4 regions of the Rahnella sp. BIGb0236 genome follow, and region 1 is predicted to be linked to each of the others. Evidence: predicted binding sites of a transcription regulator. Region 1 holds the regulator's gene; each other region holds the start of a gene.
What was found. Region 1 encodes PurR, which represses purine synthesis genes. Its sites were predicted from a motif close to CANGCAAACGTTTGCNTG; they were not measured.
Positions count from the first base shown of each region.

Region 2: a site for PurR is predicted at 1,742-1,759, ahead of galS (HTH-type transcriptional regulator GalS). Genes of this name have one in related genera too.
Region 3: a site for PurR is predicted at 2,227-2,244, ahead of gcvT (glycine cleavage system aminomethyltransferase GcvT). Genes of this name have one in related genera too.
Region 4: a site for PurR is predicted at 2,040-2,057, ahead of cvpA (colicin V production protein). Genes of this name have one in related genera too.

Region 1 covers NZ_SOAO01000008.1:166,606-169,967, forward strand. Annotated here, with positions in the region: gene EDF78_RS17105 (C40 family peptidase) at 1-560, shown strand, start outside; gene purR (HTH-type transcriptional repressor PurR) at 1,149-2,174, shown strand; gene punR (DNA-binding transcriptional activator PunR) at 2,214-3,119, opposite strand; gene punC (purine nucleoside transporter PunC) at 3,256-3,362, shown strand, end outside.
Region 2 covers NZ_SOAO01000003.1:626,360-629,721, forward strand. Annotated here, with positions in the region: gene folE (GTP cyclohydrolase I FolE) at 1-323, shown strand, start outside; gene yeiB (DUF418 domain-containing protein YeiB) at 499-1,653, shown strand; gene galS (HTH-type transcriptional regulator GalS) at 1,923-2,954, shown strand; gene mglB (galactose/glucose ABC transporter substrate-binding protein MglB) at 3,205-3,362, shown strand, end outside.
Region 3 covers NZ_SOAO01000016.1:112,120-115,481, reverse strand. Annotated here, with positions in the region: gene gcvP (aminomethyl-transferring glycine dehydrogenase) at 1-538, opposite strand, end outside; gene gcvH (glycine cleavage system protein GcvH) at 644-1,030, opposite strand; gene gcvT (glycine cleavage system aminomethyltransferase GcvT) at 1,092-2,189, opposite strand; gene ubiI (FAD-dependent 2-octaprenylphenol hydroxylase) at 2,499-3,362, opposite strand, start outside.
Region 4 covers NZ_SOAO01000003.1:377,291-380,652, reverse strand. Annotated here, with positions in the region: gene purF (amidophosphoribosyltransferase) at 1-1,449, opposite strand, end outside; gene cvpA (colicin V production protein) at 1,480-1,971, opposite strand; gene dedD (cell division protein DedD) at 2,495-3,283, opposite strand; gene folC (bifunctional tetrahydrofolate synthase/dihydrofolate synthase) at 3,273-3,362, opposite strand, start outside.

The DNA.
Region 1 (3,362 bases):
AGACCGAGAAACAAACCAAAACCCGCGCACTGGCAAAGAACAGTAGCGCAAAGGTCAGTAAGAAAGACGCTTATGGCCGCCACCGCAAGGGCAAGAAGCTCCGCGAAGAAGACAGCAAACCGATTACGCTGAGCGCGACACACAAAAAACGTTATCAGCACGCACAGCAAACGGCGATGACCAAGCTGATGCACCAGGTCGGCAAACCGTATCGCTGGGGCGGCACCTCTCCCAACACCGGTTTTGATTGCAGTGGCTTAGTCTATTATGCCTACAAAGATTTGATTCGCATTAAGATGCCACGCACAGCGAATGAAATGTACCATCTGCGCGATGCGGCACCGGTCAAACGCGGTGAACTGGAAAGCGGCGATCTGGTGTTTTTCAGAATTAATAATCGCGGCGCAGCAGACCATGTGGGTGTTTATGTCGGTAATGGCAAATTCATCCAGTCGCCAAGAACCGGTGAAGACATTAAAATCACCTCACTGGGCGATGATTACTGGCAAGATCACTATGTGGGCGCACGTCGGGTAATGACCCCGAAAACGATCCGATAATAAACAATTCGTTAAGTCTGAAGTTTCGCTAATCAGCCAATGAATAGCATTTAACGAAGAGTTTCTGCAGGGAAGAATGTCGGCGGATAAGGTGACTGCATCACATTGAAAAGGGCGATACCTGTTACCGGGATCGCCCTTTTTTATTGCGGATCGCTTATAAAATCAGTTCATTACCGCAGTAAAGCTGAAAGCGATAATCATAAGCAAAGCGCATACCGTGGTGATCAACGATAATTTCAGGTTGCTGTCCATCAAACCCCCTTTCGGATCAAGTTGTGGCATTTTTTAAGCCACACTAAATGTGTGCCAACGCATTTTCTCATAATTCACATTTAAAATCTTGTGCTGAATGACAATGCTGTCATGAGAATTTTGCTTCCACTTTCCTGCATTATAAGAGAAAATTGTCGGTTACCACGCCTGTGTGCCGGTCGATTTCACCCGAGAGCATTTCACGCCTCATTCTGAAGAATCCACCCAACGATTTCACTGCCCTTTTAGAAGTCAGCAGTTAAATCCACGCAAGCAAACGATTAACATAATGCTAACGTGCTGAAACACGTGAGTTCAGGAGTCATTGTTTACATGGCAACGATTAAAGATGTCGCAAAGCGCGCTGGCGTTTCCACTACAACCGTGTCGCACGTCATCAATAAAACACGTTTCGTCGCCGAAGAAACTAAAGCTGCGGTTCTCCTTGCCATCAAGGACTTACACTATTCGCCAAGCGCCGTGGCGCGCAGCCTGAAGGTTAATAACACCAAAACGATCGGTCTGCTGGCCACCTCCAGTGAAGCGCCCTATTTCGCCGAAGTGATTGAAGCCGTCGAAAACAGCTGCTTCTCCAAAGGCTACACGCTGATTTTGTGTAACTCGCACAACAATCTGGAGAAACAACAGGCTTACCTGCAGATGCTGGCGCAAAAACGCGTCGATGGCTTGCTGGTGATGTGCGCGGAATATCCCGACGAACTGCTTAATATGCTGGAGGAGTACCGCTCAATCCCGATGGTCGTCATGGACTGGGGCGAGGCGCGCAAAAACTTCACCGACAGCATTATTGATAATGCTTTCGAGGGCGGCTACATGGCCGGTCGTTATCTGATTGAACGCGGTCATCGTGATATTGGTGTGATCCCGGGGCAACTGGCGCGTAATACCGGCGGCGGTCGTTTCCAGGGTTTTGTGAAGGCACTGACCGAAGCCAATATTCCTCTGCGTGATGAATGGGTCGTTCAGGGCGATTTTGAACCGGAATCCGGCTATCAGGCGATGCATAAAATCCTGATGCAGAAAAGCCGCCCTACTGCGGTGTTCTGTGGCGGTGACGTGATGGCGATGGGCGCCATTTGTGCTGCCGATGAGCTTGGCCTGCGGGTTCCGCAGGATATCTCTGTGATCGGCTATGACAATGTGCGTAATGCCCGCTATTTCTCACCGGCGCTGACCACGGTTCATCAGCCTAAAGAGCGTCTGGGCGAAATGGCTTTTACCATGTTGCTGGACAGAATTGTCAGTAAGCGCGAAGAATCGCAGACCATCGAAGTGCATCCGAAACTGGTTGAACGCCGTTCCGTGGCCGACGGTCCGTATCGCGACTACCGCCGTTAATTGTGTAACTACGCCTGCCTGTGCAGGCGTTTTTTTTTGCTAATCCCGCAACCATTCCTCATTCATCGTTTCTGTATCGCCCATATAGTCCAGTAACCACGCCAGTGACGGCGACGGATTGCTCTGGTCCCACGTCAGACAACACGGGCTGTCGGGGAAACGATTTTCCAGTGTCAGCACCTGCAATTTATTCTGTTCTATCCACGGGATGACGCGATGAACCGGCATCATGCCGACACATAATCCTTCTGTCAGGCATTCCAGCGCACAGGTCCAGTCAGGCACCACCAGACGTCGCTGGTTGTCGAGCGTCCAGGTATCGCGTTTGGGCAATGTGCGGGAGGTGTCTTCCAGACAGAGCGCCGGATAAGGCCGCAGCTGGTCATCCCTGAGCGAACCGGACAACTGCGCCAGCGGATGTTGGGGGCTGACCACGCAGTGCCAGTCCATGAATCCCATGTCGCGAAAATTAAACCGGCCACCCACCGGTATGGCTCTCGTGGCACCGATAGCCACATCCGCCCTTCCGTCCACCAGCGCATCCCAGACACCGTTAAACACTTCCGAGTGGATGATCAGTTCCGTATCGGGAAAATGGCGGTAAAAATCGAGTACCAGCCTTCGCGTCCGCGCGGGTTTAACAATCCGGTCTACCGCCACGCGTAGTTCGCCGCGCCAGCCGTTAGCGACCTGCTGACACTGGCGACGGGTGGCTATCATTTTTTTTGTCAGAATGCGGGCTTCATCGACAAAAACCTTGCCCGCAGGCGTCAGCACCACGTCACGATGACGGCGTTCAAATAACGGCACTGCCAGCCATTGTTCAAGCTGCCGGACGGTGTAGCTGATGGCAGAAGGCACGCGGTGTAAATCCTGCGCCGCGGCACTAAAGCTGCCCGTTCTTGCCACCGCATCCACCACATCAAGAGCGTATTCTGACCACATATTTTAGCCTTCAACTTTTTTGATAGCAGAGTGCAAATATTAGCGTTTCACAACGCTGTTATCAAAGCGTTAAACTCCGCCTCCGGTACGTAATCTGCGTCAAATCACCTGCAATCACGACATTAACGAGACAATAATGAAACCCTCCTTTGGATTTATGCTCTATCTCGCGGGACTGAGCATGCTCGGCTTTTTAGCCACCGACATGTACCTTCCTGCCTTCAGCGCCATGCAAACCAGTCT
Region 2 (3,362 bases), on a different contig from region 1:
TGACCATCGATGGCAAAGCCACCGTGGCCTATATCCCGAAAGATACCGTGATTGGCCTGTCGAAAATCAACCGCATTGTGCAGTTCTTCTCGCAGCGTCCGCAGGTTCAGGAACGCCTGACCCAGCAGATCCTGGTGGCCTTGCAAACCCTGCTCGGCACCACCAACGTGGCCGTCTCCATTGACGCCGTGCATTACTGCGTGAAAGCGCGCGGCGTGCGTGATGCGACCAGCGCAACGACGACAACATCACTCGGTGGACTTTTCAAATCCAGCCAGAATACACGACAAGAATTTTTAAGAACCGTCCGCCATCCGTCGTAACTAAAGCCGCAGCGGTGTTCGCTGCGTTCGTAGACCCGAGTCACTGACATCAGTCAGCTCATCGGGCTCTGCTCGCTGGCTGCCTTGCTGCAACTTCATTTACCTGGAGGGTAGCCACCCTGATTTTCTTCCCTTATTCTTAAATATCTCAATAATCTTCAAAAGGAATGTCAGGGTGCGCTCACGTATTGCCACGCTCGACTTTGCCCGTGGTCTCGCCATTTTTGGCATTCTTCTGCTCAATATCAGCGCCTTCGGTTTACCGAAAGCCGCTTACCTGAATCCGGCGTTTGCCGGAACGCCCTCTGTTTCTGATACCTGGACCTGGGCGGTGCTCGACGTCGTCGCGCAGGGTAAATTCCTGATGATGTTTGCCATGCTGTTTGGCGGCGGTCTGTTTTTGTTGCTGCCGCGCGGTAAACACTGGATCCAGGCGCGTTTGTCGATTCTTTTACTGTGCGGGTTTCTGCATGCCACCCTGATGTGGGACGGCGATATCTTGCTGTCTTACGGGCTGATCGGTCTGGTGTGCTGGCGGATGGTGCGGGAAGGGCGCAGCAGTCAGTCGCTGATTTCCACCGGCATTATTTTGTATCTGATCGGCGTCGCCGTGCTGGCGATGCTCGGGTTCATTACCTCGCCGAAACCCGGCAGTTTCTGGCTCCCGGGACCAGCGGAAATTCAATATGAACAATACTGGCGGCTGAAAGGTGGCTGGGAAGCGATCCGCAACCGCCTCGATTTGCTGTCCTCCAGTTTGCTGGCGATCGGTGCGCAATACGGCTGGGAACTGGCGGGCGCAATGCTGACAGGTGCCGGGCTGATGCGCAGCGGCTGGCTGAAAGGTGAGTTTCGCCTCGCACATTACCGCAAAGTTGCCGCTGTACTGTTACCGCTTTCATTACTGATACAAATTCCGGCGATTTACCTGCAATACCGCACCGGCTGGGACTACCGCTGGAGCGGTTTTTTATTGCAGGTGCCGCGGGAAATTGGCTCGCTGATGCAGGCCGTCAGTTATCTGGCGCTGTGTTACGGCTTCTGGCCGCAGATTTCCCGCTGGCGGGCGGTGAACTGGATTTCGCAGATTGGCCGCATGGCCCTGACCAACTACCTGTTACAGACGCTGATCTGCACCACATTCTTCAATGTCTTCGGCTTCTACCAGCACTTCGACCGCCTGCAACTGCTGGCGCTGGTGCCACTGGTCTGGGCGTGCAACTTGCTGGTGACCTTGCTGTGGTTGCGGCATTTCCGTCAGGGACCGGTGGAGTGGTTATGGCGTAAACTGACGGTCAAAGCCTCCGGTGTTGAACTGAAAACCGCCTGATCCCAGATCGTCACATCATCCTAAATGATAGATTTGGGATGAAGGTTACAGAATTGTATGTAAACGTTTTCTTTCCTGTGACGAGATTCACGCAGGCGTTTTCGCAAAATGTTTAGGATAGCGGTCGTGCCTCTCCGACGACCACTACACTAAAAAAGGAAACGCCATGCGCACTTCACCTCGCTTCTCTTTGTCCGGCTTCTTTACCTCCTGGGTTAAAAATTTCCGTATTCCTCCGTACCACTCTCTGGCTGATCACGGAGCGACGCATGGTCACCATTCGTGATGTCGCCCGGCTGGCGGGGGTTTCTGTCGCCACCGTTTCACGTGTTCTGAACAATCCCGCTATCGCCAGTAAAGAAGCCCGCGAGCAGGTGTTGCAGGCTGTCGCCACGCTGGGATACCGGCCTAATGCCAATGCGCAGGCGCTGGCCACGCAAAGCAGCGACACCATCGGTGTGGTGGTCATGGATGTGTCAGATCCGTTTTTCGGCGCGCTGGTGAAAGCGGTGGATACCGTTGCACAGCAGCATCAGAAATACGTTTTAATAGGTAACAGCTATCATATTGCCGAAAAAGAAAGGCACGCCATTGAGGTTTTGATTCGTCAACGCTGTAACGCACTCATTGTGCATTCGAAAGCGCTGGGCGATGACGAACTCTCGCGGTTTATGGATCAGGTATCCGGCATGGTGCTGATTAACCGCGTCATTCCGGGCTACGAGCACCGTTGTGTCTGGCTTAACAACGTCAGCGGTGCGGAGATGGCGACGCGTTTGTTACTGTCGCAGGGCCATCAGCGCATCGGCTATATCGGGTCAAGTCACGGTATCGAAGACGATTTGCAGCGTTATCAGGGCTACGCCCAGGCAATGACGCAGGCACATCAGAGCGGTGACGCGCCACCTGCCGCATGGCGGGCGCAAAGTTCGCCGGATCTGCAGGGCGGGGAGGCGGCGATGGTGGAACTGCTCGGGCGTAATCTGCACCTCAGCGCGGTGTTTGCCTATAACGATTCGATGGCGGCCGGTGCGATGGCGGTGTTGAAAGAAAACGGAATTAACATTCCGGATGACTTTTCACTGATCGGTTTTGACGATATTCCGATTGCCCGTTACACCAGCCCGAAAATGACCACCGTGCGATATCCGATCGTTTCCATGGCGACGCTGGCCACCGAACTGGCTTTAAAAGGTGCGGCAGAACAGTTAGCTATGGGCGTTTCGCATTGTTTTATGCCGACGCTGGTCAGACGCCATTCGGTTGCACCCTGGCAAAATGTGGCACCCGTCACTTATTGATCAAATAACGCGATGTAACCGTTTTCAATCTGTGAGAACTTTCACAGTTTATTAACATCGCGCACATTATGATTCATTCGTTTTCAATATGATTCATTTTGGGTCCGGTTTGCCGGACTTGTTTCACAGCGAGTCAGGACGTTATCAGTCAAGGATGGCAGGCACCCACAATCATGACGTGGAGCTGTACTGCTCCCGCAGGGGTTTCCGGTGCCACATTCTGTAACACCCTACATAACCGGAGATACAAATGAATAAGAAGGTCTTCACCCTGGCGACTCTGGCTGCAAGCATGATGTTTGGTTTTGCCGCACATGCTGCTGATACTAAAATCGGCGTCACCATCTACAAATATGATGACAACTTCATGTCTGAAGTTCGCAAAGCCATTGAAAAAGATGCTAAAGC
Region 3 (3,362 bases), on a different contig from region 1:
GCACGTCGTCAGCCACGAAGAAACGGTTGGCATCTTTCAGTTTGCTGGCGCGTTTTGCCAGTGCCATGGCTTCGGCGGCGGCAGTCGCTTCATCGAGCAAAGAAGCAGACGCCAGATCCAGACCGGTCAGATCCAGGGTCAGTTGCTGGAAGTTCAGCAGCGCTTCAAGACGGCCCTGCGACACTTCCGGCTGATACGGCGTGTACGCGGTATACCAGCCCGGATTTTCCAGCATGTTGCGCAGGATAACCGGCGGCGTCAGCACCGCGCTGTAACCCATACCGATGTAGGATTTATAGCGTTGGTTCTGGCTGGCAATGGCTTTCAGCTCAGCCAGCGCCTGATGTTCCGTCACGGCATCGCCGACGGCCGGTGGCCCCGGCAACTGGATATCGACCGGAACGATCTGCTGGATCAGCGCGTTTAAGGAATCCGCACCGACCGTTTCCAGCATCTGTTGCTGTTGCTGAGAAGACGGACCGATATGGCGGCCGATAAAGGCTTCGCTGTGTTCGAGTTGGCTGAGAGTCTGAGTCATTTGCTACGCATTCCTGAAATCTGCTGGAGGTGTCTTGGGATACTGACAAAAGCTACGGGTCGGGAACTGCCCCGCAGGCTGCGGGGCGGGTAAAACAATGTGTAATTATTCGTCGATGGAAGCTGAATAGGCATCTGCATCAAGCAGCTTAGCCAGTTCGCTTTCGTCTGACGCTTTAATCTGAAACAGGAAACCGCTGCCATATGGCTCGCTGTTGACCAGCTCCGGGGAACCTTCCAGTTCGCCGTTCACTGCAACGATTTCGCCGCTAACTGGAGAGTAAATGTCGGAAGCCGCTTTCACGGATTCAGCCACGGCACAGTCTTCACCGGCAGTCACTTCGCGGCCGACTTCTGGCAGATCAACGAAAACCATGTCGCCCAGTAATTCCTGCGCGTGTTCGGTGATGCCTACGGTGTAAACGCCGTTGCCTTCTGAACGTACCCACTCGTGGGAAGAGGCGTATTTCAAATCTGCTGGAACATTGCTCATGTTATTTTCTCCAAAAAGTGCTTAATTCAGCGTTAACTGGATAATTTTTATCTCGAATTCGTTACTGCGCCAGAGGTTTGCCGTTACGGACAAAACCTGGTTTGGTGACTTTTACCGGCATTTCGCGGTTACGGATTTGCACAATGGCATGTTCGCCAATGCCCGCCGGAACGCGTGCCAGAGCAATACTGTAGCCCAGCGTCGGGGAGAACGAACCGCTGGTGATCACGCCTTCCAGCGTGTTGCCCGCGCTGTCGGTGAATCGTACCGGCAGTTCGTTACGCAATACGCCTTTCTCGGTCATCACCAGGCCTACCAGCTGTTCAGTGCCCTGCTCGCGCTGTCTTTCCAGTGCGTCACGGCCAATAAAGTTACGGTCTTCCGGTGCCCATGCGATGGTCCAGCCCATATTGGCCGCCAGTGGTGACACGCCTTCGTCCATTTCCTGACCGTAGAGATTCATGCCAGCTTCCAGACGCAGCGTGTCGCGTGCGCCCAGACCGGCGGGTTTCACGCCTGCGGCCAGCAATTTCTGCCAGAAATCAGCCACCTGCTCTTGCGGCAGCGCGATTTCATAACCCGCTTCGCCGGTATAACCGGTGGTGGCGATAAACAGATCGCCCGCCTGAACGCCAAAGAACGGCTTCATGCCCGCGACCGCTTGTTTTTGTTCAGCGGTAAACAAAGTTTCCGCTTTTTCTTTCGCCTGCGGCCCCTGCACAGCGACCAGCGCCAGATCATCACGCACCGTCAGTTCAACAGCGTACGGTTCTGCATGCTGCGAAATCCATGCCAGATCTTTCTCACGAGTAGCGGAGTTAACCACCAGACGGAAATAATTTTCGTTGAGGAAGTAAACGATCAGGTCGTCTATCACGCCGCCGGACGCATTGAGCATGCCGGTGTACAGCGCTTTGCCGGGAACGGTGAGCTTGGCGACATCGTTCGCCAGAAGATAACGGAGGAATTCACGGGTACGGGCACCGTGGAGATCGACAATGGTCATGTGCGAGACGTCAAACATACCGGCATCCTGACGCACGATGTGGTGTTCATCCAGCTGAGAGCCATAATGCAAAGGCATCATCCAGCCGTGGAAATCGACCATACGCGCGCCGCACGCAACATGTTGTTCATAAAGCTGAGTCTGCTTAACCATCTTATTCCTCATTTAATTAAGTGCATAAACAGCACACCGCGCAAACGATACCCTCGCTCGAACTTACCACTGAATAAGCTCACTAACCATAAGTTAAAATATGCAGAGCAGCGGGAATGTCAGTGATTTCACAAGGGCATTGTGCAGAGTTTTTGACTGGTAAACTGGGGTTTGCGGCGCAAAATCTACAAATAAACAGCAAAAGTATCGATGTTATATAACGACAAGGCCGGATTTCTCACCATTTGCAGAATGAAAAATCCGGCCCCGGATTAGAAAATGTAATGAAAAAATTGAGCTGAAATTAGATTATTTCAATCGAAGTGAATCGTCCCGTAACCATTCGGGTAAATCGTTCAGCCCCATCGCCTGACGGACCAGTTTCGGTTTCACACCCGGCAGGGAATCCGCCAGCGTCAGGCCGATGTCGCGCAGCAGTTTTTTGGCTGGATTATCCCCGGCAAACAGTTCGCGGAAGCCCTGCATACCCGCCAGCATCAGCGCCGCGCTGTGTTTACGACGACGCTCGTAACGGCGCAGGTACATGTGCTGGCCGAAATCTTTGCCTTCTTTTTGCAGACGTTTGATTTCAGACGCCAGTTCAGCAGCATCCATAAAGCCTAAGTTCACGCCCTGTCCGGCCAGCGGATGCACGGTGTGTGCCGCATCGCCGACCAGCGCCAGACGTTGTGAGGCAAAGCTGCGGGCATAACGGCCGGTCAGCGGGAAGGTCAGGCGCTCACTTTCTACGCGACACACGCCAAGTCGCAGGTCAAAAGTGCTGGCGAGGATTTTGTTGAACTTTTCAGGCTCCAGCGCGCTCAGGCGCTGTGCTTCATCCGGTGACACTGACCAGACGATAGAAGACAAATGGGTATCGGCCAGCGGCAGAAATGCCAGAATACCTTCACCGTGAAAGACCTGACGTGCAACAGACTGGTGCGGCTCTTCCGTGCGGATGGTCGCTACCAGTGCATGATGACGGTAATCCCAGAAAGTCAGCGGGATGTCGGCATGCTGGCGCAGCCATGACTGTGCGCCGTCCGCGCCGACCACTAAACGCGCGCTGAGCTGGCGATCATCATTAAGGGTGATAAACGCTTCGTTTTCGCCCCAGGCTACGTTCTTCAACGTGGCGGGTGCGAGCAACGTGATGTCGGAAGATTTTTCCGC
Region 4 (3,362 bases), on a different contig from region 1:
GCGCAGGGCTTCAAGGTATTCCAGATAGTTCTGGTCAACGTCTTTGGTGACGTAAACACCGTCGAAGACTGAACATTCGAATTTCTCGATATCCATATTATCTTCTTTCACTGCGGCGATCAGGTCGCTCAGATCCTGGAAGATTAAGGCATCAGCACCGATCATCTGATTGATTTCGCTGACTTCACGGCCATGCGCAATCAGTTCGTTGGCGCTTGGCATATCGATTCCGTACACATTCGGGAAACGGATTTCCGGTGCCGCTGACGCCAGATAAACACGTCGTGCCCCGGCTTCACGCGCCATCTCAACAATCTGCTGAGAGGTGGTGCCGCGCACGATGGAGTCATCCACCAGCAACACGTTTTTATCACGGAATTCAGCACGGTTGGCGTTCAGTTTACGGCGTACAGATTTACGACGTTCCTGCTGCCCCGGCATGATAAAGGTACGGCCAACATAACGGTTTTTCACAAACCCCTGACGGTACGGTTTATCCAGAATACGGGCGATTTCCAGCGCGATATCGCAGGAGGTTTCCGGGATCGGAATGACCACGTCGATATCCATGTCTTCCCATTCACGGGCAATTTTCGCGCCCAGCTTTTCACCCATACGGACACGGGCGCTGTAGACGGAAATTTTGTCGATGAAGGAATCCGGACGTGCGAAATAGACGTATTCGAACAGGCACGGATTGTACTGCGGGTTCTCCGCACACATGCGGGTGAACAGCTGACCTTTTTCGGTGATGTACACCGCTTCGCCCGGCGCAACGTCACGCAGGAACTCAAAGCCCAGCGTATCAAGCGCCACGCTCTCAGAAGCCACCATGTACTCGTTACGGCCATCTTCCAGCGTACGTTTACCGATGACCAGCGGACGGATACCGTGCGGGTCACGGAACGCCAGCATGCCGTGACCGATAATCATCGCCACACACGCATAGGCACCGCGAATTTTCAGGTTCACCGCCGCCACTGCCGCGAAAATGTTGTCTGCTTCCAGCGGGTAGTGCTGGAAACGATCCAGTTCACTCGCCAGGATATTCAGCAGGATCTCAGAATCGGACGTCGTGTTCACATGACGGCGCTGGCCTTCGAACAGGTTACTTCTCAATTCGTGAGCATTGGTCAGGTTACCGTTATGAGCAAGGGTGATGCCGAACGGAGAGTTGACGTAGAAAGGTTGAGCTTCTGAAGCGCTGGAACTGCCAGCCGTTGGGTAGCGCACATGGCCAATACCCATGTTGCCCTGTAAGCGTTGCATATGGCGGGCTTCGAAAACATCCTTCACCAGGCCATTCGCTTTACGTAAACGGAAGTTATTATTCGCGTCGATGGTGGTGATGCCTGCAGCATCCTGACCGCGGTGTTGTAACACCGTTAACGCGTCATAAATCGACTGGTTTACCGGCATGAAACCGGCGATACCGACAATACCGCACATGTTGTCTTTTCCTCTTCAGCGCTGCCAAAACTAAATATGTTTGGGCAAGAAACTCGACGTGCTCTGCAGGTAGTCAAAGAACCACCTGATGATATAACTGAACTGTGGGATCAACTGGGATTGCTTCCAGTCTTCGCTTTGTGAAAAACCGGTAAAAGTATCGAGGAAGAACAGCATCGCGGAGACGATTAACACCCCGCGCAGTGCGCCAAAGCACACACCTAACACCCTGTCAGTGCCGGACAACCCGGTTCTTTCAACCAGTGAACCAATCACATAGTTGACAATTGCACCTACGATCAACGTCGCGATGAACAAGATGGCAATTGCGATCCCGTTTCGAACTAACTCATCTTCGAAACGTGTGAAGTAGATGGCGAGGTAAGGGTAATAATGGCTGGCAACGAAAAAGGCACAAGCCCAGGTTACCAGCGATAAAGCCTCACGGACAAAACCACGGATTAAACTGACTAAAGCAGAAAATCCGATAACCGCAATGATGACGTAATCAATCCAGACCATTAACTATTCCAGTGTCTAATCCAGTCACGTCTGCCCCGGCATCCAGTTCGCGGCGAATTCTAACAGAAAAAGAAAACGTTTGCGTAGGGGAAATCTGCCGGTCAGACAAATTAATAATAGCGATTAAAAAAACCTCAATCGCAGCATAAACCTATAAAAATCCAGCCAGAGGATCTTATAGAAAAAGGGCACAAATCGCTTGTGCCCTCCGTGGTATTTTTTATGTATTTATCAACTCCCGCCCCTGCGAAAGGAGGGGTTGGGGTGGGGTATTAAGGGCAACTCTGAATCTGGCGTTGCCTGCTAAACCCCCTCCCAGCCTCCCCCTTCGCAGGGGGAGGAGCGAAGAACTCGATCGGCTCCCTCCCCGCCACTCCCTTCGCAGGGAGAGGAGCAAAGAACTCGATCGGCTCCCTCCCCTGCGAAGGGGAGGGTTGGGGTGGGGTATTAATGGCAACTCTGAATCTGGCGTTGCCTGCTAAACCCCCTCCCAGCCTCCCCCTTCCCAGGGGAAGGAGCAAAGTCAGTGTGCAGAATATGCGCGAACCTGCCCGCCTAATCCACTCAGCTGTTGCAGTTGCGGCAATGAGGCTTCGAGTTTCTGCTTCGAGGCATCCGGGCCGACGTACAGGCGCGTGATCTGCCCCTGAACCGGTGTGGCCGGAACGGTGTAAGCACGGAAACCTGACAGGCGCAGATTCGCTACAATTTCATTGGCTTTAGCGGCATTTTTCAATGCGCCAAGCTGAACCACATAAGACTGCCCCGCCGGTGCTTTTTCTTCCGGTGCAGGTTTCGGCTGTTCAACCGGTTTAGGTTGTTCGGCAACTGCCTTCGGTTGTTCGACCGGTTTCGGCTGCTCCACAGGCTTCGGTTTCACCGTGGGCTTAGCTTCCACCATCGGTTTAGGTTCAATCGTTTTTGGCTTCTGCGGCGCAGGTTTGACCGGCGCGGTCTGTACCGGTTTTTTCTGCTCAGGCAGTGTGGTGGCCGGCGGAGCTTCTATGGTGGTGTTGCCGGGTGCCACATTGCCCTGATTCGCAGCATTGGTATTGTTGGCTGAACTCTCCGTGTCCGGTTCGCCGTTCATGGCCTGATCGGCACCTTCCGGCGGCTGAGCAGGCAAAGATTGCGTGACCGGTGGCACCGAGTCCTGTTCTTCAACATCACCTGGTTTTGGCACCAATGGAATAGACGCAAATTCGTCTTCGTAATGCTTTTTCTTGCCGTCGAGTAAACCGGGCAAAATGATGACGCCCAGCGCCACCAGAATGACCGTCCCGACCAGACGATTTTGAAACTTACTTGCCACTGGTTTTCCCCGTGTCTAAAGCATCCATTACGTGAGCTACGGTATGGAACGAGCCGCAGACAATCACAATATCCTGAGG